DNA from 3 places in the Pantoea sp. SGAir0180 genome. Region 3 is predicted to be linked to each of the others. Evidence: riboswitches for the same ligand, from Rfam matches in the RefSeq annotation. Region 3 holds a riboswitch; each other region holds the start of a gene.

Evidence for each region. Region 3 has a riboswitch for thiamine pyrophosphate ahead of thiB (thiamine ABC transporter substrate binding subunit). Riboswitches for the same ligand answer to the same signal wherever they lie in the genome.
Region 1: it holds a riboswitch for thiamine pyrophosphate, as region 3 does, so the genes downstream of both, C1N58_RS21865 (FAD-dependent oxidoreductase) here and thiB (thiamine ABC transporter substrate binding subunit) in region 3, are expected to answer to the same signal.
Region 2: it holds a riboswitch for thiamine pyrophosphate, as region 3 does, so the genes downstream of both, thiC (phosphomethylpyrimidine synthase ThiC) here and thiB (thiamine ABC transporter substrate binding subunit) in region 3, are expected to answer to the same signal.

Annotation. Positions count from the first base shown of each region.
Region 1 covers NZ_CP028072.1:265,386-269,654, reverse strand. Annotated here, with positions in the region: gene C1N58_RS21880 (HesA/MoeB/ThiF family protein) at 1-655, opposite strand, end outside; gene C1N58_RS21875 (thiazole synthase) at 665-1,423, opposite strand; gene thiS (sulfur carrier protein ThiS) at 1,426-1,623, opposite strand; gene C1N58_RS21865 (FAD-dependent oxidoreductase) at 1,608-2,552, opposite strand; TPP riboswitch at 2,691-2,810, opposite strand; gene C1N58_RS21860 (AzlD domain-containing protein) at 2,888-3,208, opposite strand; gene C1N58_RS21855 (AzlC family ABC transporter permease) at 3,205-3,870, opposite strand; gene C1N58_RS21850 (helix-turn-helix domain-containing protein) at 3,973-4,269, shown strand, end outside.
Region 2 covers NZ_CP028071.1:3,547,308-3,551,576, reverse strand. Annotated here, with positions in the region: gene thiC (phosphomethylpyrimidine synthase ThiC) at 1-1,182, opposite strand, end outside; TPP riboswitch at 1,269-1,368, opposite strand; gene C1N58_RS16660 (Rsd/AlgQ family anti-sigma factor) at 1,502-2,005, opposite strand; gene nudC (NAD(+) diphosphatase) at 2,202-2,972, shown strand; gene hemE (uroporphyrinogen decarboxylase) at 3,013-4,083, shown strand; gene nfi (deoxyribonuclease V) at 4,083-4,269, shown strand, end outside.
Region 3 covers NZ_CP028071.1:3,055,273-3,059,541, forward strand. Annotated here, with positions in the region: gene sgrR (HTH-type transcriptional regulator SgrR) at 1-1,248, shown strand, start outside; TPP riboswitch at 1,284-1,388, shown strand; gene thiB (thiamine ABC transporter substrate binding subunit) at 1,432-2,418, shown strand; gene thiP (thiamine/thiamine pyrophosphate ABC transporter permease ThiP) at 2,394-4,004, shown strand; gene thiQ (thiamine ABC transporter ATP-binding protein ThiQ) at 3,988-4,269, shown strand, end outside.

The DNA.
Region 1 (4,269 bases), on a different contig from region 3:
CAAAATCACAGTTGATCATGCCCCCTAACGGTGACGGCGACAGCGTTAGCAGTATGCTGAGCGACATCTGAGCCTGCATGGCGCCTAAGGTGGCGACCGCCGGGCCTAAAACCCCCGCAGTGTTGCAGTTGCCTGATGCTTTGGGTAAACGGGGAAACAGCGCGCGATAGCTGGGCGCTCCGCCGCAGAATCCGCCAACATAGCCTTGTCTTCCCAGCACTGAGGCACTCACCAGGGGAATTCGTCGGGCATAGCAGTTGTCGGAGAGCAGATAGGTCACTGCAAAATTGTCTGCGGCGTCAATGACCAAATCAATCCCTGTCATTGCCGTATCGATAATGCTGGCACGAAGGGCATCAACATGCGGCTCGATGAGTATGTCAGGATTGCGTTGCGCCAGCGCACGCTGCGCGCAGAAAACCTTGGGCTCGCCAATGTCGGCAACGGTAAACAACGTCTGGCGATGCAAATTATGCAGCGTCACGACATCATGATCATACAGCCGAATATAGCCCACGCCGGCACCTGCGAGCAGGGGCAACAGGGTTGACGCGAGTCCACCCGCGCCCACGACCAGAACGCGGGCTGCAGCCAGCGCCTGCTGCCCCTCATCCCCGACTTCGGGCAACATAGTCTGTCTTTGATATCGCGACATTTTCGCTCCTTAACTGAACTGCGCCAGACCAAAAACGGGCGTGGAGGCGACCGCCATATCCCGACGTTCCATCATGCCGGCCAACCGCGCCTGATGTCCTGACTGAATGGCACTGGCAAACGCTCCCGCCATGCGTACCGGATCGTGGGATTTCGCGACGGCGGTATTCAGCAACACGGCATCAAAGCCCAGCTCCATCGCCTGCGCCGCCTGGCTGGGAGCACCGATACCCGCGTCAATGATCAGCGGAACGTCTTTAAACCAGGCACGCATGGTGCGTAAACCGTCAATATTGCGTAGCCCCTGCCCCGAGCCAATGGGCGCGCCCCAGGGCATCAGCACCTGACAGCCCGCTTCCAGCAGTTTTTCGCCCACAATCAGATCTTCTGTGGTGTAAGGAAAAACATGAAAACCTTCGGCACATAAAATACGGGCGGCCTCCACCAGGGCGAAAGGATCCGGTTGCAGGGTATCCGCGTGCCCGATCACTTCCAGTTTGATCCATGGCGTGGCAAACAGTTCGCGCGCCATATGCGCCGTCGTGACGGCTTCCCTGACGGTATGGCAACCCGCTGTATTGGGTAACACGCGCTTATTCAGCGTTTTCAGTAAATCGCGAAAGGCCCCACCCTGATTCCCTTCCCGACGCAGACTGACCGTGATGATATCCGCACCGGAGGCCACAACAGCCTGCTGAAGAATATCCGGTGAGGGATAACCGGCCGTACCCAGTAAAAAACGGGAGTCGCCCTTGTAGTCGTAAAACATGATCAACCTCCCTGCATTGGCGACAGCACTTCCAGACGGCAGTTGGCCTCAAGCAACTGCGAGGCATAGCGCTCTCTGGGAACAAAGGTTCCATCGAGGGCACTGGCCACACAGCCAGCGTCAATACCCTGCTCTTCTAACAACTCCGCAAGCGTCCCGGCTTTCGTCTCGATAGCACGACCATTTAGTTCGATTCGCATAGTAGTCTCTCTGTTGCAAGTTGATGCATGAGCTTTTCGGCCATAACCGGTGCCAGCAAAAAGCCATGGCGATACATACCGTTAATGGAAAAGACACCGTTTTCATAACGCACGTCGGGGAGGTTGTCGTGATAAGCAGGACGTAACCCCGTCCCGCTTTCGATAATGCGCGCTTCGGCAAGCGCAGGATGAATGCTGTAAGCAGCGCTCAGCAGCTCCATCATGGCGCGCGCGCTGATGGGGCTGGTATCCTGACTCTCAACCATGGTGGCCCCGAGCATAAAGTGCCCCTGCGCCCGGGGAACCAGATAGCAAGGAAAACGGGGATGCAGCAGGCGTAAAGGTCGGGAAAACGTGATCTCATCCGTTTGCAGTATTAGCATTTCGCCCCGCACCGCACGCAAGGCTGGCTGTGCCTCACGCGCATGAATACCGCGGCAATCAATAATGCGTCCGCTGGGCTTGCCAGCGTGAATACTGACGCCCGCGCTGACCAGACGTGCACGTAACTGTTGCATTGCCTGACGCGGATCGAGATGCGCTTCAGCCGGGAAAAATAATCCCCGGGCGAAGCGGTTTTCCAGCGCGGGTTCGATGTCACCTGGCGCAACCCACTGATGCGCTAGGGTCATGCTGGCAAACCGGGTAAGTTCGGCGCTGTCACGCGGTGGCGTGAGTACGAGTGTGCCCTGCTGTTCAACGCCACTTACGCGGGCTGCCCACCACGCTGCAGCGTGCTGTCCCCATTCAACGACCTGCTGAGGCGCACTTTCTGCCTCACACCAGGGTGCCAGCATGCCGCCAGCCCAGTGGGACGCCGCCTGACAATTCGGTCGTGTAATGACTTCAACCTTCTCGCCGTGTTCGGCCAGTAACGTCGCGATACAGAGTCCGGATACACCGCTGCCCAGCACTGACCAGCGGCTCATTGTCCGCCATCCTGATGGGGTAAAAACGGAATAAGGATAGTCACATTGGCCTCTCTGTTAGCTCTCAGAGACCCGCGATACAAGAAGGGAAAAAGCACAAGCCTGACAGAAACAGGCTCTGCGGCAAGCATCTACGCGATGCGCAGATGCCCGTCTTCCTACGCCAGTATCAACTGGGTCAGGTTCTAAGGGTCGCTAAGCCGCGCATGGCGCTATTAGCCTCTCAGTCTCTCTGGCGAGACTCCCCTGACGGGTTCTAGTTGTATTTTAAGCGACGCTGTTCGTCAAGGCTGACACGCAATTTATCGCCGGGTCCGGCAAGATAAATAGCGCATTCAGGGTACACCCATATAGCGCAACAACGCCGTCATGCAGGCCGCGCCCAGAATAATGAAAATCAGCGGAGCTCTACGCCAGGCAAGGAACAGGGCAAACCCGACGCCCAGCACTCTGGCCATCCCTGCAAAATGCTGGCCTTCAAACAGCGTGGTGGTTGCCGCAACCGCAAGCAGCAGTATAGTGGCAGCATCGGATAACATGTTTTGGGTTCGTTCACTGACGGGCAGACGATTGCCGAGTTTAACACCCGCGAAACGGATGGCGTAGGTGCCAGCAGCCAGCAACGCAATACCTGCAATAATCATGGCGTGATTCATTTGCGCGATCTCCATGTAAAGAGGCCCAGCAAGGAAAACAATACGGGCATACCGGCAGGTACGAAAGGCGTGACCACCAGCGACAAAAACGCACCAGTCATAGCAGGAATGCGGGTGCGCGCTTTGCGTAAGGCAGGAAAGATCAGCGCAATCAGGATCGCGGGAAAGACCGCATCCAGGCCGATAGCAGACACATTCGGAATAAACTGCCCTATCGCCGCGCCAGCCATTACGGTCACAGGCCAGATCACGCCAATACTGATGCCGCATATCCAGAATGCCTGGCGACGTTGCGCCAGCGTAGGCTGGGAAATGCCAAACACGACACTTTCGTCATTCATGATGTGGCATCCTAGCAGACCCCGTCTGCCCTGACCGACCAAATCCTTGACAGTGATACCAAAAGGAAGATGACGCGCATTGACCAACAGCCCCGCCGCTGCCGCCGTGAGAGGACTGCCACCGCCCGCCACGATACCGATAAACAGGAATTCAGACGCCCCCGCCAGCACCAACGTCGATAACGCCAGCGGCACCCAAAACGGAAAACCCTCTGCAAGAGCGAGCGAACCATATGACAGGCCAACAATGCCATCGGCAAGACAGACAAGGAAAATGGCTTTTATCACGCCCTTGTCCAGCGTCTCTTTTTTATCCAGCATCACGATTAGATCCCATAACGAACGATATACCCATTATAATGAACGGACCGCAGCAGCATTACAAGATGAACGATATGTTCGCCATAACGAACAGGATGCAGGATGAGTACACCCATTGATATTATCGCCAGCAGTTTAGTCAGAGAGCGCCAGCGGGCAGGACTGACACTTGCAGAAGTCGCGCGTCGGGCCGGCATAGCAAAATCGACCCTCTCTCAACTTGAGGCGGGGAACGGTAATCCTGGCATTGAGACGTTGTGGTCACTTTGCGTTGCCCTGAATATTCCGTTTGCCCGCCTGATGGAGCCGGAAGCGAACCGCCTGCAGGTTATTCGTCGCGGTGAAGGCCCTGCCGTTGCCGCCGAGCAGGCGGATTATAAAGCCGTCCTGCTGGCAACC
Region 2 (4,269 bases), 490 kb from region 3:
GCCCAGGGACAAAGCGATATCGTAGGCTGCGCAAATTTCACAGATGTCGCGGAAGTGTTCATAGAGAAAGCTCTCTTTGTGATGAGACAGGCACCACTTCGCCATAATGGAGCCACCACGGGACACAATACCGGTCAGGCGTTTTGCAGTCATGGGAACGTAGCGCAGCAGCACACCCGCATGGATAGTAAAATAATCCACGCCCTGTTCGGCCTGCTCCAGTAACGTATCGCGGAAAATGTCCCAGTTCAGATTTTCAGCCACACCGTTGACCTTCTCCAGTGCCTGATAAATCGGAACAGTGCCGATGGGAACAGGACTGTTACGCAGAATCCATTCACGGGTTTCATGAATATAGCGTCCGGTCGACAGATCCATGACCGTGTCCGCGCCCCAGCGTGTGGACCAGACCAGCTTTTCTACTTCTTCTTCAATAGACGAGGTCACCGCTGAGTTACCAATGTTGGCATTCACCTTCACGAGAAAGTTGCGTCCAATGATCATCGGTTCGGATTCGGGATGGTTGATATTGGCCGGAATAATGGCGCGGCCAGCGGCCACTTCCTGGCGTACAAACTCGGGGGTAATGTTTTCGGGCAGATGGGCACCAAAGCTGTGGCCCGGATGCTGTTGCAGCAGTACCTCACCACGAATGCGCTCACGGCCCATGTTCTCCCTGATGGCGATGAACTCCATCTCTGGTGTGATGATTCCCCGACGCGCGTAATGCAACTGGGTTACACAGCGGCCGGCTTTAGCACGGCGCGGCGTTGGCAGATGTTCAAAGCGCAGGTGATCCAGTCCGTCATCAGCCAGTCGCTGCTGCGTATACGCCGAGCTAATCTGCGTCAGTTTTTCGCTGTCGTCGCGCTCTTCAATCCAGCGAGCACGCAGTTTATCCAGTCCGCGATGCACGTCGATTTTTGCTGCCGGATCGCCATAGGCACCGGCGGTGTCATAAACCGGCACAGGCTCATTTTCCTGGTAAACGGGCTCATCTTTACTGCCGCCGGTCAATGTAGGGTTGAGCTGGATTTCGCGCATGGGGACACGAATGTCGTCACGGCTGCCGGTCAGCCAGATACGTTTTGAGTTGGGAAAGGCACTGCCACCCTGCAGGGAATCAATGAATTCCTGTGCCTGAGCACGCTGTTCGCGACGGGTCGTTTTCGTAGTAGACATAGCAATATTCCAGTAAGTGGGAAGGTTGCTTGTCCGGAGTTCGGAAGGAGTAACGGCACAGCGGGCACCCTGAGTGCGGCGTACCGTAAAAATTTACTCTTGTTCCCTTCGCAGGTTCTAACCTGATCAGGTTCCGCGGATCCCGAATTAACGGTCTCAGCCCAATGGGCACTCCGACAAGATTTGGTTTAACGGTTAATCAGGTCCCGCAAGGACGTGCAACCGTCAAACCCTGACTAACATAAAACATATGTTTTAAAGCCCACTCAGCATAAGGGGGCTTTTTATGAATCACAAGTTATTTACATTTGCGGCACTGTTAAGCAGGGCGGGCAATTTCACTGTCGTTCGCCACGGGCGGAGTCAGGTGATTGTCCCATGCCATTTGGATAAGCTTGTCTTCAAGGGTAAAACGCGCTTCAAGAGCTTCGCCGACTTCTGACAAGGCGTGCTGAAACGTCACATAGTTGTCGTCGTCGATGGCCTGTTGCAGGTGGCCGTCATACAGCTGCATCAACTGCTCGGTATTGGCTTCCAGCGACGGGTAAATCTGCGCGGCAGCCAGCAGCGGACTGGTGCCGTCCATCTCTGCAATCAAACGCTGGTAAAGGCTAAAGTGACCGGATGAAAGATAATCGACCAGCGTGTGGCAAAAGTTATCCAGTGCCTGCTCGTCCAGGCGAGTCAGCGCTTCTTTTTTTGGCTTGATGCCGACCAAATGGTAATAAGAAACCAACAGCTGGCGGCGAGCTGCCAGCCATGAATCTACCAGTTCATTACTGCCACCTACGCGTTGGGTCAGAACGTCTAACTGGTTAAGCATAGTTAACTCCGTATGCGTTATGCACCTTCATATTTCAGATTAGCGATGCGCCAATTGCGCTTGTTCTCCGCGAACCTGTCGGGATAAATAAGCGTGCTGTCGTCTTGCAACCAGAATTATTTGGGTATAGTTGTTCATCTACACACTTAACATCGGGACTTCAGCGTGCGGGTTGACGCTAAGGATGACGAAATAAATGCAATGCGAAATTTCAAGCGTAGACGCTGGATGGTGGATTGTCAGTAGTGAACAGAAAATTTGGTTACCGCAAGGCGATTTACCTCACGGAAACGCACAGCAGTTTGGCCTTACCGGGCACCAGGGGCGCGTGATTGGCGAATGGCAGGGAGAGAAGGTCTGGCTGATTTGTGAAACGCGTTCGTCAGATATGTTGTCGTTGCGCCAGTTACTCAATGAAGATCCGGGCCTGTTTCAGCTGGCCGGGCGCGGGGTGCAGTTAGCGGAGTTTTACCGATCCCATCGCTGGTGCGGCTATTGTGGTCATGAGATGCACGCCAGTAAACGCGAATTTGCCTGCCTGTGTAGCCATTGCCGTGAACGTTATTACCCACAAATTGCGCCCTGTATTATCGTTGCTATCCGCCGTGGAGATGAGATCCTGCTGGCCAACCATGCGCGTCATCGTAATAACATTTACACTGTGCTGGCCGGGTTCGTTGAAGTCGGTGAGACCATTGAACAGGCGGTTGCACGCGAAGTGATGGAAGAGAGCAACGTGCGCGTGAAGAATGTCCGTTATGTCACTTCCCAGCCCTGGCCTTTCCCGCAGTCCTTAATGATGGCCTTTATGGCGGAGTATGACGGCGGCGACTTACAGCACGACGGTAAAGAGCTGTTGGATGCCGGATGGTTCCGTTTTGATGCGCTGCCTTTACTGCCTCCACCTGGCACCGTTGCCCGTCGATTAATTGAAGATACCGTTGCCCTCTGCCGCGCTGAGGCGTGAGAGTGCTACACTACTCGCTTGATACCGAGAGAGTCCTGACATGAGTGAACTGAAGAACGACCGTTATTTGCGCGCCCTGTTACGCCAGCCTGTCGATGTTACCCCCGTATGGATGATGCGCCAGGCCGGACGATATTTGCCGGAATATAAAGCCACGCGTGCCCAGGCGGGCGACTTTATGTCGCTGTGTAAGAATGCCGAGCTGGCCTGCGAAGTCACCCTGCAACCATTGCGTCGCTACAAGCTCGATGCGGCCATCCTCTTCAGTGATATCCTCACCATTCCTGATGCGATGGGATTAGGGCTGTACTTCGAAACAGGGGAAGGTCCATGCTTTTCAAACCCCGTAACCTGCCGTGCCGATGTCGATCGCCTGCCTGTTCCCGATCCTGAACAGGAACTGGGTTACGTGATGAATGCCGTACGGACCATCCGTAAGAACCTTAATGGTGAGGTGCCCTTAATTGGTTTTTCAGGCAGTCCGTGGACGCTGGCAACCTATATGGTAGAAGGCGGCAGTAGCAAGGCCTTCACCAAAATTAAGAAAATGATGTACGCCGAACCTGCCACATTGCATGCCATGCTGGATAAGCTGGCCGACAGCGTTATTCTCTATCTCAACGCTCAGATCCGCGCCGGGGCGCAGTCAGTCATGGTGTTTGACACCTGGGGCGGCGCATTGAGTGGCCGCGATTATCGCGAGTTCTCGCTGTATTACATGCATAAAATCGTCGACAGCGTACTGCACGAAAACGAAGGCCGTCGTGTGCCGATCACGCTGTTTACTAAAGGCGGCGGTCAGTGGCTTGAGGCCATGGCTGAAACAGGCTGCGATGCACTGGGCCTGGACTGGACTATCGACATCAGTGAGGCCCGCCGTCGTGTCGGGCATAAAGTTGCCCTACAGGGCAATATGGATCCCTCCATGCTGTACGCACCACCGGCCCGTATCGAGCAGGAAGTGGCCAGTATTCTGGACGGTTTCGGCAAAGGTGAAGGCCACGTATTCAATCTGGGACATGGTATCCATCAGGATGTACCGCCAGAGCATGCCGGCGTCTTCGTTGAGGCGGTGCACCGCCTTTCCCGCCAGTATCATCAGGAGTCATAATGGATATTGCTGCACTTCGTGCGGAGCAACAACAGCGTGCCGCATACGTCGTGCGGCAGGACGATTTTGATGTGCTGCCGCCACGCTTTATTGGTGGCGCAGACGTCGGGTTTGAACAGGAAGGTGCGGTCACGCGCGCGGCGCTGGTTATTCTCGAATACCCGTCGCTGAAGCTGGTGGAGCATC
Region 3 (4,269 bases):
CTGCGTCGGTCAGAAACCCATATCGCTCGTCAGATTTTTAGCGGTCTGACACGCATAAATGAGGAAAAAGGGGAAATCGAAGCCGATATCGCTCATCACTGGCAGCAACATTCGGATCGACACTGGCGCTTTTATTTACGTCCGGCTATCCGTTTCCATCATGGCCGGGAACTCGACATGGACGATGTGATTGCCAGCCTTGAGCGCCTGCGCCAGCATCCGCTGTTTTGCCATCTTCAGCGACTTGACTCCCCTGCCCCCTGGACGCTGGATATCTATTTAGATCAGCCCGACAGCTGGCTACCCTGGCTGTTGGGCAGCGTCAGCGCCATGATTCTGCCGCGCGAGTGGCCCGATATGCGCGATTTTGCCCGTCAGCCCATAGGGACAGGGCCCTATCGGGTCATCCGCAATCAGCAAAGTCAGCTGAAGATCGAAGCCTTCGACGACTACTTTGGCTATCGCGCCTTGATCGATGACGTGTCGGTATGGGTGCTGCCCGAGATCAGTGACGAAGTGGTTTATGCCGGTGTTCGCCTGCAGGGCGAACAGGCCGATGAGAAACAGGAAGAGAGTCGGCTTGAAGAGGGCTGCTACTTTTTACTGTTTGACCAGCGCTCCGCGAAGGCAGGCGAACCGGGCATTCGACGCTGGCTTAGCTTCCTGCTTAACCCCATCGCCTTACTGAACAATGCGGATCTGGGCTACCAGCGTTACTGGTTTCCTGCTTACGGCCTGCTGCCCCGCTGGCACCACCGGCGTGATTTGACACCGGTAGAAAAACCCGCAGGCCTGACACACCTGACGCTGACCGTTTATAACCAGCACATTGAGCACGTCAGTATCACCGATGCCTTGCGTCCACTACTGGCGCAACACGACGTGACGCTGGACGTGCGTGAGGTCAGTTATGAATCCTGGCATCAGGGCACAGGTGAAAGCGATATCTGGCTCGGCAGCGTCAACTTTACCCTGCCCCTGGACTATTCTCTGTTTGCGCTGTTATACGAAGTCCCGTTGTTGCAGCACTGCCTGCCGGTGAACTGGCAGCAGGATGCTGCGCGCTGGCGTGAGAAAACGCTCCCCCTTGCTGAATGGGCGAAACAGCTGGTTGAAAGCAACTGGCTTCATCCGTTGTTTCATCACTGGCTGCTGCTGGAAGGCCAGCGCAGTATGCGCGGAGTACGGATGAATACGCTGGGGTGGTTTGACTTTAAATCCGCCTGGTTTGCACCGCCCACGCTGTGATCCTTTCCCGGCGGGCATTAAATGACTAGAATGTGACGTTCTCAACGGGGTGCCTCTTTCCATCATGCCAGAGCGCTGAGATATACCCGTCGAACCTGAATCGGTTAATGCCGACGTAGGGATTTGAGAGGCAACTTTGCTCAGATCCTTTGCGACTCAACCCTGCCGCTATAGGAGCGCAAAGTGTTAAAAAACGTCCTGCCCGTGCTGCTGTTACTCTCTGCCCCGGTCTTCGCGGCCAAACCTGTCCTGACGGTTTACACCTATGATTCGTTTTCCGCTGACTGGGGACCGGGTCCGGCCGTTAAAAAAGCCTTTGAAGCCCAGTGCGGTTGCGAACTGAAATATGTGGCCCTGGAAGACGGGGTTTCGCTGCTGAATCGCGTCCGTCTGGAAGGCAAGAACAGCAAGGCCGATGTGGTCTTAGGGCTGGATAACAACCTCCTGCAGGCCGCGCAACAAACCGGGCTGTTTGCCAAAAGCGACGTTGATACCGGTAAATTGCAGGTTCCCGGCGGCTGGAAGGACACCACCTTTGTGCCCTTCGATTACGGCTACTTCGCGTTCGTCTATAACAAAAACACGCTGAAAAACCCACCAAAGAGCCTCAAAGAACTGGTCGAAAGCCCCGAAAAATGGCGCGTGATTTATGAAGATCCCCGCACCAGCACGCCGGGCCTTGGCCTGCTGCTGTGGATGCAAAAAGTCTACGGAGACAAGGCGCCTGAAGCCTGGCAAAAGCTGGCAAAGAAAACCGTCACGGTGACCAAAGGGTGGAGTGAAGCCTACGGTCTGTTTCTGAAAGGCGAGAGCGATCTGGTGTTGAGCTATACCACGTCGCCGGCTTATCACATTATTGAAGAGAAGAAAGATAACTATGCCGCGGCACCGTTTGCCGAAGGCAACTATCTGCAGGTGGAAGTGGCAGCCCGCCTGGCTAACAGCAAACAACCAAAACTGGCAGAGCAGTTTATGCAGTTCATGGTCACGCCCGCTTTCCAGAATACGATTCCAACCGGCAACTGGATGTACCCGGTGATCAAAACCGACCTGCCTGCAGGCTTTGCTTCACTCAGCGTGCCGAAGACGGCATTACAGTTTTCGCCTGAAGCCGTCGCCAGCCACCGTTCACAATGGGTCAGCCAATGGCAACGCGCCGTGAGTCGCTGATCCCCTTCTGGCTGATTCCGGGTTCACTCGCCACGTTGCTGCTTTGCAGCGTGGCGTTGTCAGCTTTTGCTGCACTGTGGATGGCGGCCCCGGCGACCGACTGGCGTGCGGTTCTGCAGGATACCTATCTGCATCATGTGATTGGCTTTTCATTTACGCAGGCGCTGCTCTCCGCCCTGCTCTCTTTGCTGCCGGCCATTCCGCTGTCCCGGGCTCTCTATCGACGCCGTTTTCCTGGCCGTCAGGGATTATTACGCCTGTGCGCCATGACGCTGGTCTTGCCGGTGCTGGTCGCGGTATTTGGTCTGCTCACTGTCTATGGTCGGGTGGGCTGGCTGGCCCGGCTTTGCGCCTGGTTTGGCGTGGACTATCACTTCTCGCCTTACGGGCTTCAGGGCATTTTACTGGCCCATGTTTTTTTCAACCTGCCGCTGGCCACGCGCCTGATGCTGCAGGCGCTGGAAAGCATTCCGGCCGAACAGCGTCAGCTTGCTGCACAGCTGAATATCCGTGGCTGGCATCACTTTCGGCTCCTTGAATGGCCGTGGCTACGTCGCCAGTTACTGCCTACCGGTGCGTTGATTTTCATGCTCTGCTTCGCCAGTTTTGCCACGGTTCTTTCACTGGGTGGCGGGCCGCGGGCCACCACTATCGAACTGGCCATTTTTCAGGCTTTAAGTTACGACTACGATCCGGGACGCGCCGCACTCCTGGCGTTGATTCAGCTTTGCTGCTGCCTGGTATTGGTGCTTCTCAGTCAGCGCTTCAGTCACGCCATTCCCGCTGGCAACACGCAGCGCCAGGGCTGGCGCGATCCGCAGGATTCCGTGCTGGCGCGCATCAGTGACATTGCTCTCATCGGTTTAGCCTTGCTGTTACTGCTACCGCCCCTGATCGCAGTGATTATTAATGGCCTGGACGGCGGACTGCGCGGCGCCTTGCAACAACCGGCGTTGTGGCAGGCAACATTCACCTCACTGCGCATCGCCCTAGGCGCTGGCGTGCTGTGCGTGTTACTGACGACCATGCTGCTCTGGAGCAGCCGCGAACTGCGCCTGCGCCAGCGTAAACTTGCCGCACAATTTATGGACACCAGCGGCATGCTGATTCTGGCCATGCCGGGTATCGTGCTGGCAACCGGCTTTTTCCTGCTGCTGAATGCCACTACAGGGCTGCCCGATGCGGCGGATGGCGTAGTGATGTTCGCCAATGCACTGATCGCCATTCCCTATGCCCTGAAAGTGCTGGAAAACCCGATGCGGGATATCGCAGAACGCTACAACCACCTGTGCGGCGCATTAGGGATCAGCGGATGGAACCGCCTGACGCTGATAGAACTCCGTGCACTGAAGCGGCCACTGGCACAGGCGCTGGCGTTTGCCTGCGTACTGTCAATTGGAGACTTTGGCGTCGTGGCGCTGTTCGGTAACGCCGATTTCCGTACGCTGCCGTTCTACCTCTATCAGCAGATTGGTGCCTATCGTGGGGCCGACGGAGCCGTTACCGCATTACTGTTGCTGGTGCTCTGCCTGTCTCTGTTTACTCTGATGGAAAAATTACCGGGTCGCCATGCTGACACTGAATAATCTGACTTACCTGTATCAGCATTTGCCGATGCGTTTTTCCCTTCACGCCGGGCGCGGCGAACGGCTGGCGATTCTTGGTCCAAGCGGCGCGGGTAAGAGTACGTTGTTAAATCTGATTGCCGGCTTTCTGCCCGTCAGCCAGGGCAGTCTGATAATGGATGGCGTCGATCATACCCACAGCGTGCCCGCTCAGCGCCCGGTATCGATGCTGTTTCAGGAAAACAACCTGTTTCCGCATCTCAGCGTGGAACAGAATCTGGGGCTG